3 regions of the Streptomyces sp. NPDC048192 genome follow, and region 1 is predicted to be linked to each of the others. Evidence: riboswitches for the same ligand, from Rfam matches in the RefSeq annotation. Region 1 holds a riboswitch; each other region holds the start of a gene.
What was found. Region 1 has a riboswitch for cobalamin ahead of ACGFZN_RS00100 (CbtB-domain containing protein). Riboswitches for the same ligand answer to the same signal wherever they lie in the genome.
Positions count from the first base shown of each region.

Region 2: linked by a shared signal. The riboswitch ahead of ACGFZN_RS05885 (cobalamin biosynthesis protein) and the one ahead of ACGFZN_RS00100 (CbtB-domain containing protein) in region 1 are both predicted to bind cobalamin.
Region 3: linked by a shared signal. The riboswitch ahead of ACGFZN_RS14140 (ribonucleoside-diphosphate reductase subunit alpha) and the one ahead of ACGFZN_RS00100 (CbtB-domain containing protein) in region 1 are both predicted to bind cobalamin.

Region 1 is NZ_JBIDAL010000001.1:23,557-28,313, forward strand. Features, by position in the region: gene ACGFZN_RS00090 (cation acetate symporter) at 1-1,004, shown strand, start outside; gene ACGFZN_RS00095 (sensor histidine kinase) at 1,248-2,456, shown strand; cobalamin riboswitch at 2,528-2,668, shown strand; gene ACGFZN_RS00100 (CbtB-domain containing protein) at 2,704-2,925, shown strand; gene ACGFZN_RS00105 (CbtA family protein) at 2,947-3,699, shown strand; gene ACGFZN_RS00110 (histidine phosphatase family protein) at 3,794-4,378, opposite strand.
Region 2 is NZ_JBIDAL010000003.1:55,260-60,016, reverse strand. Features, by position in the region: gene ACGFZN_RS05890 (cobyric acid synthase) at 1-963, opposite strand, end outside; gene ACGFZN_RS05885 (cobalamin biosynthesis protein) at 960-1,904, opposite strand; cobalamin riboswitch at 2,008-2,148, opposite strand; gene ACGFZN_RS05880 (hypothetical protein) at 2,286-2,513, opposite strand; gene ACGFZN_RS05875 (anion permease) at 2,548-3,792, opposite strand; gene ACGFZN_RS05870 (lysozyme) at 3,946-4,701, opposite strand.
Region 3 is NZ_JBIDAL010000006.1:165,872-170,628, forward strand. Features, by position in the region: gene mctP (monocarboxylate uptake permease MctP) at 1-1,460, shown strand, start outside; gene ACGFZN_RS14135 (GNAT family N-acetyltransferase) at 1,533-2,039, shown strand; cobalamin riboswitch at 2,085-2,217, shown strand; gene ACGFZN_RS14140 (ribonucleoside-diphosphate reductase subunit alpha) at 2,342-4,717, shown strand.

The DNA.
Region 1 (4,757 bases):
TCGACGGCCGTACCGTGCACGGGACTTCGCTGCGGCTCGGCGAGGGCCGGCACCGGATCGCAGCGGGCACGGCCCTGCGCTTCCCGGCCGGCGCCGGCGTCCCCCTGCCCGACGCCGGCCCCGGCCGGGCCGCGCCGTCCAGCTGGGCCAGACCGCTGTCCTCGGACCGCGGACAGCACAGCCTGTACGCCACCTACGGGCTGATCCTCGCCACCTTCCTCGGCACCATGGGGCTGCCGCACGTCGTCGTCCGCTTCTACACCAACCCCGACGGCCGCGCCGCCCGCCGCACCACCGTCAGCGTGCTCGCCCTGCTCGGCGCGTTCTACCTGCTCATCCCCCTGTACGGCATGCTCGGCCGCCTGTACGCCCCCGACCTGCTCCTGACCGGCGACACCGACGCCGCGGTCCTCGTCCTGCCGCAGCGGCTGCTCGGTGGTGTCGCCGGGGACCTGCTCGGCGCGCTCGTCGCCGGCGGCGCCTGCGCCGCGTTCCTCTCCACGGCCTCCGGGCTCACCATGTCGGTGGCGGGCGTCCTCGCCCAGGACGTCCTGCCCACCCTCGGCGTCCGCCACTTCCGGCTCGCCACGCTGCCCGCCATCGCGGTGCCGACCGCCGCCGCGGCCGTGGTCAGCGACCTGCCCGTCGCGGACGCGGTCGGCCTGGCCTTCGCCGTCTCGGCATCCTCCTTCTGCCCGCTGCTCGTCCTCGGCATCTGGTGGCGCGGCCTGACCCCGCCGGGCGCGATCGCCGGGCTGCTCCTCGGCGGGGGTTCGGCGTTCACCGCCGTGACGGCCACGATCGCCGGCGGCGCGCGCTCGGGCTGGCTGCACACGCTGCTCGCCTGGCCCGCGGTGTGGTCGGTCCCCGCGGGCTTCGCCGCGATGATCCTGACCTCCCTGGCCACCCGCGACCGCGTACCGCCCGGCACCGCCGCGACCATGTCCCGCCTCCACCTCCCCGAACGCCCGCCCCCCGCCCGCCCCGGACCGGCGACGCCCTGACCGAGGAGCCCCCGTGCCACCCACCCGCACCGCCCACCGCTCCCTGGCCCCGGCCACCGGCCGCGCCCTGCCGGACCGGAGCCACCATGAGGACCAACTGCGCCGCGGAGGCATGCCGTTCACGGCTCCGGTGCACCGGCGGCCGGGGGAGTGCGGCCGTCGGGCCCGTGCCGCGGTGGGTCGGCGCGGTCGCTGCGCACCCGGCGCCCGCGCCCGCTCCGCCGGCCCCATCCCGCCCAGGTCATGACCGTCCTCGGCACCGCCGCGCTCGTGCTGGCCGGGCTCGCGCTGTTCGTGCTCGGGGCCGCGCTCGGGCACGGTGCGGCGCGCCGGCAGCAGGAGCACTCCGCCGACGGCGAGGGAGCCCGCGCCCTGGCCCACGGCCTGCACGGCGCGGCGCTCGCCGCGGCGCCCCTGCGCGCCGGGCTCACCCCCGACACCGCCCGCAAGTCCGCCCGCAGGCTGCGCCCGCTGCTCGGCACCCCCGCCCTCGCCCTCACCGACGACGCCTCCGTGCTCGCCTGGGACGGCGCCGGCGACCACCATCGCGCGGAGGTGACGGCGCTGCTCGCCCGCCCGCCCCGCGCCCGTACCTTCCCGCTGTCCTGCGACGACCCCCGCTGCCCCGTGCGCTGGGGCGCCCTGCTGCCGCTCACCGCCGACGACCCGGACGGCGGTGAGCGGCAGCAGGGCGCCCTCGCCGTGTTCGCCGCCGAGGAGTCCACCGCTCTGGTGCGCGCCGGCGAGGAAGCGGCCCGCCGGCTCTCCGTCGGCCTGGAACTCGCCGGTCTCGACGGGCTCCGCGCCCGCGCCCACGAGGCCGAGGTGCGGGCCCTGCGCGCGCAGATCTCCCCGCACTTCATCTACAACTCCCTCGCCAGCATCGCGTCCTTCGTGCGCACCGACCCCCAGCGCGCCCGCGAACTCCTGCAGGAGTTCGCCGACTTCACCCGCTACTCCTTCCGGCGCGAAGGCGACTTCACCACCCTCGCCGAGGAACTGCGCTCCATCGAGCAGTACCTGGAACTCGCCCGCGCCCGCTTCGGCCGCCGCCTGAAGGTGACCCTGCGCATCGCCCCCGAGGTGCTTCCCGTCACGCTGCCCTTCCTCTGCCTGCAGCCCCTGGTCGAGAACGCCCTCAAGCACGGCCTGGAGGGACCCGTGGAGCGGCTGAGCGTGACGATCATCGCCGAGGACGAGGGCACCGAGGCCCGCGTCGTCGTCGAGGACGACGGCGTCGGCATGGAACCGGAACGCCTGCGCGCCATCCTGCGCGGCACCGCCGGACCGGCCACCGGCATCGGCCTGAGCAACGTCGACGGCCGGCTGCGCGAGGTCTACGGCGACGACCACGGCCTGGTCATCGAGACGGGCGTCGGCGCGGGCACGAAGATCACCCTCCGCGTCCCGAAGTTCCGCCCCGGCATCCAGGCACGCTCCGCACAGGGGTAGCAGCCTGTCCCGCCCGCCCCACCCGGCGGGAGAGGAAGATCACGTACCGGGAGGCGGTCTTGGCCATGCGCCTGTCACGCGGTACGGTCGGTCCGATATCGACGACGGCGGAACGGAAGCCGGTGGGAATCCGGCACGGTCGCGCCACTGTATGCGGAACTCCCGTGAGGGACCCGTGAGTCAGACCCGTGGCCGTCGTCCTGTGCACCACCGAGATGGGACGCGAACTCCCAGAGGAGGTCCTGCCATGGCGCAGACCGTCGCCCAGCCGACAGCCACCACCCCCGTCGTTCCCGCCAAGCTGCCGCTGAGGGCGATAGCTCCCTGGGCGGTCTTCTTCGGCGTCCTCATGCTGATCCTGCTCTACTTCGTCGGCGCCGAGCAGGGCGCCACCTCCGTGTTCAACGGCACGGACGTCCACGAGTGGGTGCACGACGCCCGTCACCTGCTCGGTTTCCCCTGCCACTGACGCCGGGGACACCGCACACCCATGAACTCCGCAACCGTACGGAACCTGCTCGTACGGGGCATGCTCGCCGGCCTCGCGGCCGGCGTGCTCGCCCTGGTCGTGGCGTACGTCCTCGGTGAGCCGAACGTCGACAAGGCGATCAGCTTCGAGCACGCCCACACGCACGAGCACGAGACGGCGACCGTGTCCCGCTCCCTGCAGTCCACGGCGGGCCTCGCCACCGGCGTCCTCGTCTACGGCGTCGCCTTCGGCGGCATCGCCGCGCTCGCCTTCTGCTTCGCCCTCGGACGGGTGGGCCGCTTCGGCCCGCGGGCCACGGCACTGCTGCTGTCGGGGTGCGCACTGCTCGCCGTGTACGTGGCGCCGTTCCTGAAGTATCCGGCCAACCCGCCGTCGGTGGGCGACGCCGGCACCATCGGCAAGCGGACCGCCCTGTACTTCCTGATGATGCTGCTCGGCGTCCTGCTGGCGGTCGCCGCCACCATCCTGGGCAAGCGGCTCGCGCCGAGCCTGGGCACCTGGTGGGCGACCGTGGTGGCGGTGGCCGCGTTCACCGTCCTGATCGGCCTGGCCTACCAGTTCCTGCCCGCCGTCAACGAGGTGCCGAACGACTTCCCCGCCACCCTGCTGTGGCGGTTCCGGCTCTCGGCACTGGCGATCCAGACCGCACTGTGGGCCGGATTCGGCCTCGCCTTCGGTGAGTTGGCCGACCGGCTGCTGAACCCGAGGCCGGCGAAGGCCACGAGCGGGCACGCGGTTCCGGCCGCACACTGACCCCTCCGGTCGCCCAGGGCCCCTCGGCACCGCCCGAGGGGCCTTCGCCGTGCCACGGCCGCACGCCACCAGGCCCCTGCCCCGCCCGGCCCGGTTATCCGGTCTCCTGCGGCGTGGGGAGCGGACGCCCCAGACGCAGATTCCAGCGCCCGGCCCGCCCGCTGAGTTCGGTGACCGTCAACGGCGGTACGTCGAGGCGCCAGAAGACGGAAAGGGGCAGCCCCAGCGCGCCCACGACAGCCGCCCGCACCACCTCGGGCTCGACCACGGCGACCGTACGGCCGTCCAGGGCCCGCGCGTCGGCCAGCAGGCGCCCGACGCGCCCGCACAGATCGCGCACGGACTCACCGCCGTGCGGCGCGCCCTCGGGGTCGGTGAGCCAGCGGCCCACCGCGTCCGGCTCGGCGGCCCCCACCTCCTCCAGGGTCCGGCCGCGCCAGCGCCCCACGTCGAGCCCCGCCAACTCCGGTGCGGGCACGCCGGCGAGGCCCAGCGCCGCGGCCGTCTCCCGGCAGCGCACGCCGGGGGAGACCAGGACACGCGCCGCGGAGGGCAGCGACCCCGCCGCCGCGCGGGCCCGTGCCGCACCGGCGTCGTCGAGCGGGCCGTCGTCGTCGAAACGCGCCTGCCGCGCGGACACGCTCATCGCGGGGGAGACCAGGAGGACTCGGCTGGTCAAGTGGTGGCTCCTGCTGTCGTCATGACGGAACGCCGGCTCCGGTGCCAGGCTGGTTGTGTTGACTGGCGGAGGAGCGAGCGGTCGGACCGCGCAGGCCGCCTCGTCCCGTGCCGCGCGGTCGCGACCCTAGCATTCGGGGCCCGGTCCGGTCGGTGCCCGCGGGGGCCGTCCCTGCACCTCGGCGTCGGTGCCGGCGGTCGCCGTGCCCGCAGCGGCCGGGCGGTGATCACGTCGGCGCGCCGGGGCCGGACATCGGGGGACTCCGGCACATCCGGCACACCTGACACATCCATCAGCTCAAGCCCTCCCGGCACACCCGGCACGCCTGGCACGTCCTCGTACGCGCCGCCCACCGGCGTCCTGCACACCGTGACCGAGG
Region 2 (4,757 bases), on a different contig from region 1:
CTCCCGCAGCCACCGCAGCGCCCGTACCGTGCCCCGGGTCCCCGGGATCACCACGAGGTCGGCGTCGGCCAGTTCCTCCGGGCGGTCCACGAACCGCACCACGACGCCCGGTTCGGCGGCCAGCGCGTCCACGTCCGTGAAGTTGGACATCAGCGGGATCGCGCACACGGCGACGCGCAGCACGTCCTCGCCGACCGGGGGAGTGACCGCGGACTCCCTGACCGTGCCCCGCAGGGACACCCGCAGTCCGTCCTCCTCGTCGATGCCGAGCCCGTGCCGGAAGGGCAGCACACCGTACGTACGCCGCCCGGTGAGGCCGTACAGCATCTCCAACCCGGGCTCCAGCAGGGAGACGTCCCCCCGGAACTTGTTCACCAGGAACCCGGCGACCAGCTCCTGGTCCTCCCGCGACAGCAGGGCCACGGTCCCGAAGAAGGAGGCGAAGACGCCGCCGCGGTCGATGTCGCCGACCACCAGCACGGGCAGCCGCGCGTTCCGCGCGATCCCCATGTTCACGATGTCGGTCCGGCGCAGGTTGATCTCGGCCGGGCTGCCCGCCCCCTCACAGATCACCGCGTCATACGTGCCCCGCAACTCGGCGAGGCAGTCCAGCACCGTGCCGAGCAGCCGCTGTTGGCGCCCGCCGTGGTAGCCGCGCGCGCTCAGCTCGCCCACCGGCCTGCCCAGCAGCACCACCTGGCTGCTCTGCTCGCCGCCCGGCTTGAGCAGCACCGGGTTCATCAGCGCGGTCGGCTCGATCCGGCAGGCCTGGGCCTGCATGGCCTGCGCCCGGCCGATCTCCGCGCCCTCGCGGGTCACGAAGGAGTTGAGCGACATGTTCTGCGCCTTGAACGGCGCCACCTTCACGCCCTGACGCACCAGCCACCGGCAGATCCCGGCCGTCACGACGCTCTTGCCGGCGTCGGAGGTGGTCCCGGCGACCAGCAGCCCGCCCCCTGTCATGCGGTGTGTCCCTTCACGAGTCGGCGCGCGGCGAGGGTGACGCCGAGCGCGAGCAGGCCGACGCGGCGCGAGAGCCGTACGGCCCGGTCGATGTCGGTGACCTGGACGGCGCGTCCGGCGGCCCCGTTGAGGACCGGGCGGTGCTCGACCCGGCCGCCGTAGGAGAGGGTTCCGCCCAGCCGGACGCCGAGGGCACCCGCGAACGACGCTTCCACCGGGCCCGCGTTGGGGCTCGGGTGCCGGGCCGCGTCGGCCTTCCAGGCGCGCAGGGCGCCGCGCGGGTCGGGGCCGGCGACGGCGGCGAGGACGGCGGTCAGCCGCGCCCCCGGCCAGCCGGCCACGTCGTCCAGGCGGGCGGAGGCCCAGCCGTAGCGCCGGTAGCGCAAGGACCTGTGACCCACCATCGCGTCCAGGGTGTTGACGGCCCGGAAGCCCAGCAGCCCCGGCACCCCGGCCACGGCCCCCCACACCAGGGCGCCCACGACGGCGTCGGAGGTGTTCTCGGCGACGGACTCCACCACGGCCCGGGCGATCCCGTCGGCGTCCAGCGCCTGCGGGTCCCGCCCGCACAGATGCGGCAGCCGCGCCCGCGCCGCCTCGACGTCCCCGGACTCCAGCGCGCGGCCGATCACGCGGGCCTCGCGGGCGAGCGAGGTGCCGCCGACGACCGCCCAGGTGGCGGCGGCGGTCAGCGCGACGGAGGCGGCGGGGGAGCGGCGTACGACGCGTGCGGCCAGCGCGCCGAGTGCGACGGCGCCACCGGCGCACAGGGTGGTGTGCAGGGCGCCCCAGCCTCGGTGGTCGTGCCACAACGCGCGGTCCACGGCAGCGGCCGCGCGCCCGAACACGGCGACCGGGTGCCCCCGGCGCGGATCGCCGAGGAGCAGGTCTCCGAGAAGGCCGGCGGCGGCGCCGTACGCGTACGTGCGATCGGCACCCATCGGCTCAGCCGGCCGCTGGGTGAAGAGCGGGCCTGCTGGCGGTCCTTGTCCTTCGGCAGCCGGGCATGGCGATCGATGTCCTCACTCAGGGTGTCCGCGCCCTGGTTCGACGAGATTCGGCGGTGAGAGTTCCTGGCTCCCGGGTTCTTCCCCGGTGACAGTGGCGGGACCGCGCCGGATTCGCACCGGCTTCCTCTCTTGCCGCCGTACATGGCCTGGGCAGTCCACCACGCGCCCGGAACGGCCGTCAACTTGCCGTTGACCTGCGCGGGGAGAGTGTGCCGATCCCCACACCGCGGCTGCGCCGGGGCGCACGCAAAAGGGCCCCCCTCACGACACGAGGGGAGCCCAGGCGGCCGGTGCTTCCAGCGAAGCGCGCGGTCAGGACTTGGAGACGATGAGGACGATGCCGTACGCCACCGCCGCCGCGCACGCGGCGAAGCAGACGTAGGCGCCGGTGACCGCGAGGGCGGCGGAGCCACCCTGGGCCGCGGCCTTCTCGCGACGCGCCAGACCGTTGACGCCGAGGGTGAACAGGGCCACCAGGCCCACCGTGAACGCGAGGCTGACGCCGAAGACGGAGCCGAGGGCCGACCAGTCGATCTTCATGGGGTTGCTTCCTTGGGTACCGGTGTGGCCGGGGTCAGACGGTGGCGGCCGGCGGGACGGCCTCGGGCGTGGGCTCGGCGGCGGCCGGGGCCGGGATGGTGGCCGTCAGGTCCTCGCCGATCGTGCCCACCGGCGGCGGGGTCACGGCGGCGATGGCGGTGGTCACCACACCGGCCGGCTCCGGGTCCACGACGTTGGTGTGGTCGACGACCTCGCGGCGGGAGAGCTTCCAGATGCCGGCGCTCGCGGCGACGAGGAAGACGGCGACCACCGCGGTGCCCCAGTCGCCGAGGTCCGTGACGGTCTCGGCGCCCGCGCCGACCAGCGCGGCGGCCGGCAGGGTGAGCACCCAGGCGACGGCCATGCGGGTCGCGGTGGACCAGCGGACCACCCCGCCCTTGCGGCCGAGGCCCGCGCCCATGACCGAGCCGGAGACGACGTGCGTGGTGGACAGCGAGAAGCCCAGGTGGGAGGAGGCGAGGATGGCGGTGGCGGCGCTGGTCTGCGCGGCGAAGCCCTGGCGCGGCTCCAGCTCGGTCAGGCCCGTGCCCATGGTGCGGATGATCCGCCAGCCGCCGATGTAGGTGCCGAGCGCGATGGCCAGGCCGGCGGAGAGGATGACCCAGGTGGGAGGGTTCGAGCCCGGGGCGATGGCGCCGCCCGCGATCAGCGCGAGGGTGATGACGCCCATCGTCTTCTGGGCGTCGTTGGTGCCGTGGGCGAGGGAGACCAGGCCGGCGGAGGCGATCTGGCCGGCGCGGTAGCCCTTGCGGGTGGCCTCGCCCTCGGCCTTGCCACCGATGCCGTAGGAGAACCGGGTGGCCACCATCGAGGCGACGCCGGCCACGACCGGTGCGGCGACCGCGGGCAGCAGCACCTTGGTGACCAGGACGTCACCGTGCACGGCGCCGAAGCCGGCGGAGGCGACGGCGGCGCCGATCAGACCGCCCATCAGGGCGTGCGAGGAACTGGAGGGCAGGCCCACCAGCCAGGTCACGAGGTTCCAGAGGATCGCGCCGACCAGGGCGGCGAAGATGACCTCGGGACGGATGCCGGTCTCGTCGACGAGACCCTTGGAGATCGTGTTCGCGACCTCCACGGAGAGGAAGGCGCCCACCAGATTGAGGGCGGCGGACATGGCCACCGCGATCTTGGGCTTCAGGGCGCCTGTGGAGATGGTGGTGGCCATCGCGTTCGCGGTGTCGTGGAAACCGTTCGTGAAATCGAACGCGAGAGCGGTCACCACCACTATCGCGAGGATCAGCGAGAAGCTTTCCATTTACCCAGGCAATCGTTCGAGGTCGTTGGCTGGACGAACGTAGGCAACCTGGGTGAACGGAAGATGAACTGAGGCGGGCATGGGGGTGTCAAAAGAGGAGGGTGTGGATTCCGTTTTCCCTCGCCCGGCCTCGGCGGCCCAGGCGCCCCTTGGCTACCGGCCCCGCGCGAGGATCTTCAGCCGGCTCGTGGACCCGTTGAAGAGATTCTGGTCACCCGGCAGCCGGCCCTTGGTCGCGAACTGCCAGAAGGTCCAGTACCGCCACCCGCCCGGCAGCCTGCCCGGCTCCGAGGCGCTGTGCCGGGCGATCCACAGGGCGTGGTTCTTCGAGAACGCGTGGCTGTCGCCGGTGCACTGCCGCCACCACTGGGCGGTCGTGTAGATCACCGGGCGGCGGCCGGTCTCCCGCTTGACCTCGTCGCTGAACGACCGGATCCAGCGGACCATCCGCTTCCAGCCCATCCCGTAGCACCGGTGCTTCTTGTTGTAGGGGTTGTACTCGATGTCCAGCGCCGGCGGCAGGGTGCGGCCGTCCGCCGACCAGTCGCCGCCGTGCCGCACGAAGTAGGCGGCCTGCCGGGCGCCGGAGGACCTGTCCGGCAGCGCGAAGTGGTACGCGCCCCGGTACAGGCCCGCGCGGGCCGCGCCGCCGTACTGCCCGGAGAAGTAGGGGTTGGCGTAGTTCGTGGACTCGGTCGCCTTGACGTAGACGAACCGCGCGCCCGCGGACCGGGCGCCCTGCCAGTCGACGTCCCTCTGGTGCGACGAGACGTCGTGCCCCCGTTGCAGTCCCGAGACCAGGGCCGGAGGTCCGGCGGCGGCGGACGCGGTGCCCGCGAGGGCGAGCGCCGCCAGGGCCGCCGCGAGAACACCGGCGCGGCGACGGAGCAGGGTGCGTTCACGGGCCATGTGTCTCCCCGGGTCTGCGGACGGACGGGTCGTCCGGCGGGCAAAGAGGGACCATT
Region 3 (4,757 bases), on a different contig from region 1:
TGCTCGGCGGCGACCTGTACACGGCGTACACCTTCGTCGCCGTGCCGGCGGCGATCTACGCGGCGGGCGCGTCCGGCTTCTTCGCGGTGCCGTACACGATCCTGGTGTACCCGCTGATCTTCACGTTCCTGCCGCGCCTGTGGTCGGTCAGCCACCGCCACGGCTACGTCACCACCTCCGACTTCGTCCGGGGCCGCTTCGGCTCCAAGGGGCTGTCGCTCGCCGTGGCGCTGACCGGCATCCTGGCGACGATGCCGTACATCGCGCTGCAACTCGTGGGCATCCAGGCGGTGCTGGACGTGATGGGCGTGGGCGGCGGCGACAACACGAACTGGTTCGTGAAGGACCTCCCGCTGCTGATCGCCTTCGGTGTGCTGGCCGCGTACACCTACTCGTCGGGCCTGCGGGCCCCGGCCCTCATCGCGTTCGTGAAGGACGCGCTGATCTACATCGTCATCGCGGTGGCGATCATCTACATCCCGATCAAGCTGGGCGGCTTCGACGACGTCTTCGCCAAGGCGGGGCACGCGTTCAGCCAGGTCAACCCGGCGACGGGCAAGCCGCGCGGCGCGCTCGCGCCTCCGGAGGCCGGCCAGTGGACCTACGCGACGCTGGCGCTCGGCTCGGCCCTGGCCCTGTTCATGTACCCGCACTCGATCACCGCGACGCTCTCCTCCAGGAGCCGTGAGGTGATCCGCCGCAACACCACGATCCTGCCGCTGTACTCCCTGATGCTCGGCCTGCTGGCCCTGCTGGGCTTCATGGCGATCGCGGCCGGGGTGAAGGTCACCAACGGGCAGCTGGCGATCCCGCAGCTGTTCGAGGACATGTTCCCGGACTGGTTCGCGGGCGTGGCCTTCGCGGCGATCGGCATCGGCGCGCTGGTGCCGGCGGCGATCATGTCGATCGCGGCGGCGAACCTGTTCACCCGCAACATCTACAAGGACTTCATCAAGCCGGACGCCACGCCGAAGCAGGAGGCGCAGGTCTCCAAGGTCGTCTCGCTGCTGGTGAAGGTGGGCGCGCTGGTCTTCGTCCTCACCATGGACAAGACGGTCGCGATCAACTTCCAGCTGCTGGGCGGCATCTGGATCCTGCAGACCTTCCCCGCGCTGGTCGGCGGTCTGTTCACCCGCTGGTTCCACCGCTGGGCGCTGCTCGCCGGCTGGGCGGTCGGCATGGTGTACGGCACGCTCGCCGCGTACGGGGTCGCCTCCCCGACCCAGAAGCACTTCGGCGGCTCGGCCAAGGAGATCCCGGGCATCGGCGAGATCGGCTACATCGGCCTGACCGCGTTCGTCCTCAACGTCGTGGTCACCGTGGTCCTCACCGTCGTCCTCAGGGCCGTGAAGGCCCCCGAGGGCGTGGACGAGACCAGCCCGGACGACTACACGGCGGACGCCGGCGACCCGGGAGTCCAGGTGGAGCTGCCGCCCGCCACCGCGGGCGCCGGTCACTGACCGACCGCCGTACCAGGGGCCGCCGGACATTCCGGCGGCCCCTCGTCGTACCCTTCCGGCACACTCGGTGCCATGGACATCGTGATCCGGCGGGCCACGCCCGGCGAGTACGACGCCCTGGGCGAGATCACCGCCCGGGCCTATCTCCACGACGGTCTCCTGGACTTCGGCGAGAGCGACGCCTACCTCGGTGAACTGCGAGACGTGGCACGGCGCGCGGCAGCAGCCGAGGTTCTCGCGGCGGTGCGCGACGGCACCCTCCTCGGCGGGGTCACCTTCGTGCCCTGCCCCGGTCCGATGGCCGACATCGCCCGCCCGGGCGAGGCCGAGATACGGATGCTCGCCGTCGCCGCGGCCGCCCGCGGCCAGGGGGCGGGCGAGGCCCTCGTGCGGGCCTGCGTCGACCGCGCACGCGCCGCCGGGGGCTGCCGGGCCGTGGTCCTGTCCACCCAGCGCACCATGCGCGCCGCCCACCGCATCTACGAACGCCTGGGTTTCGTCCGTACTCCCGAGCGGGACTGGAAGCCCCTGCCGGAGCTGGCCGACATCACCCTGCTCACCTATGAGTTGACACTGTGACACCGCCCCGACACAACATCTGGGGGTGACGCGACAGCCCGGCACTACATGTATGCTCATGCTCGCTGTCGCCGCAGGGGAATCCGGTGCGAATCCGGAACTGTCCCGCAACGGTGTACTTGTGCGCGTCTGCGCCCAGGAGTCAGTCCGAGGACCTGCCGGCAGCGCACCCGGCCGTCCGGTCCGGGTGCCCCCAGACGTCCGGGCCTCGTGGAATGGGCCGGTGGACGCGACGCCGTGTGCGCTCGTGGCTGCCCCCTGCCCTCGCGAAGGCCCCCGTGCCGAGCGAGGGAGAGCCCCACGTGACCATCGCGCCAGCAGATCCGGCTTCGGACAGCGGCATCCCGGCCGCCGTGGAGACCGACGGTCCCGGCGCCGCGCTGCTGCGGACCCTGACCGAGCTGACCGCCGACCTCCCCGACGCCGACCCCGGCCGGGTCGCCGCCGCCGCGCTGCGCGGCCGGTCGGCCCGCGCCGACGAGGCGGAGCTGCGCGAGCTGGCCACGGAGGCCGCCGCCGGGCTGATCTCCGAGGACCCCGCCTACTCCCGGCTGGCCGCCCGGCTGCTGACCCGCTCCATCCGCGCCGAGGCCGCCTCGCAGGGCGTGACGTCCTTCACCGAGTCGGTGGCCGTCGGGCACCGCGAGGGCCTCATCGCCGACCGGACCGCCGCGTTCGTGCGGCTGCACGCCGAGCGGCTCGACGCGCTGGTCGACCGCGCGGCCGACGACCGCTTCGGTTACTTCGGGCTGCGGACCCTGCACAGCCGCTACCTGCTGCGGCACCCGATCACCCGCAAGGTCGTCGAGACGCCCCAGTACTTCATGCTGCGGGTCGCCGCCGGCCTCGCCGAGGACGACACCGCCCGCTCGGTGGACGAAGTCGCCGCGCTCTACGGGCTCATGAGCCGCCTCGACTACCTCCCCTCCTCCCCCACGCTCTTCAACTCCGGCACGCGGCACCCGCAGATGTCCTCCTGCTACCTCCTGGACTCCCCCAAGGACGAGCTGGACTCCATCTACGACCGCTACCACCAGGTGGCCCGGCTCTCCAAGCACGCCGGCGGCATCGGCCTGTCCTACTCCCGCATCCGCGGCCGCGGTTCGCTGATCCGCGGCACCAACGGGCACTCCAACGGCATCGTCCCGTTCCTGAAGACGCTGGACGCCTCGGTGGCGGCGGTGAACCAGGGCGGCCGGCGCAAGGGCGCCGCAGCGGTCTACCTGGAGACCTGGCACTCCGACATCGAGGAGTTCCTGGAGCTGCGCGACAACACCGGCGAGGACGCCCGCCGTACGCACAACCTGAACCTCGCGCACTGGGTGCCGGACGAGTTCATGCGCCGGGTGCAGGACGACGCGCAGTGGTCGCTGTTCTCCCCCTCCGACGTGCCGGAGCTGGTGGACCTGTGGGGCGAGGAGTTCGACGCCGCCTACCGCAAGGCCGAGCAGGCGGGCCTGGCGAAGAAGACCCTGCCCGCCCGTGAGCTGTACGGCCGGATGATGCGCACCCTCGCGCAGACCGGCAACGGCTGGATGACCTTCAAGGACGCCGCCAACCGCACCGCCAACCAGACGGCCCTGCCGGGGCACGTGATCCACTCCTCCAACCTCTGCACGGAGATCCTGGAGGTCACGGACGACGGCGAGACGGCCGTGTGCAACCTGGGCTCGGTGAACCTCGGCGCCTTCGTCGACACGGAGGCCGGCGACATCGACTGGGCGCGGCTGGACGACACCGTCCGCACCGCCGTCACCTTCCTCGACCGCGTGGTCGACATCAACTTCTACCCGACCGAGCAGGCGGGCCGCTCGAACGCCAAGTGGCGTCCCGTCGGCCTCGGCGCGATGGGGCTGCAGGACGTCTTCTTCAAGCTGCGCCTGCCCTTCGACGCGCCGGAGGCCAGGGCGCTGTCCACGCGGATCGCCGAGCGGATCATGCTCGCCGCGTACGAGGCCTCCGCCGACCTGGCCGAGCGCAACGGCCCGCTGCCGGCCTGGGAGAAGACCCGAACGGCCCGGGGCGTGCTGCACCCCGACCACTACGGCGTGGAGCTGACCTGGCCCGAGCGCTGGGCGGCGCTGCGCGAGCGGATCGCGGCGGTCGGCATGCGCAACTCCCTGCTGCTCGCCATCGCGCCCACCGCCACCATCGCCTCCATCGCGGGCGTGTACGAGTGCATCGAGCCGCAGGTGTCGAACCTGTTCAAGCGCGAGACGCTGTCGGGCGAGTTCCTCCAGGTCAACTCCTATCTGGTGCAGGACCTGAAGAAGCTCGGCGTGTGGGACGCGCGCACCCGTGAGGCGCTGCGCGAGGCGAACGGCTCGGTGCAGGACTTCGTCTGGATCCCCGAGGACGTACGGCGGCTGTACCGCACGGCGTGGGAGATCCCGCAGCGCGGTCTGATCGACATGGCCGCGGCCCGCACCCCGTTCCTGGACCAGGCGCAGTCCCTGAACCTCTTCCTGGAGACGCCGACCATCGGCAAGCTCTCCTCGATGTACGCGTACGCCTGGAAGTCGGGCCTGAAGACGACGTACTACCTGCGCTCGCGCCCGGCGACCCGGATCGCCCGCGCCGCCCAGGCGCAGAAGACCATCCCCGTGCAGCAGGTCGCCGACCCCGACGCGGTCGCCTGCTCCCTTGAGAACCCCGAGTCCTGCGAGGCCTGCCAGTGACGACCCCTCCGACCGCCACCCGTAACGCGAGCCTGCTCGA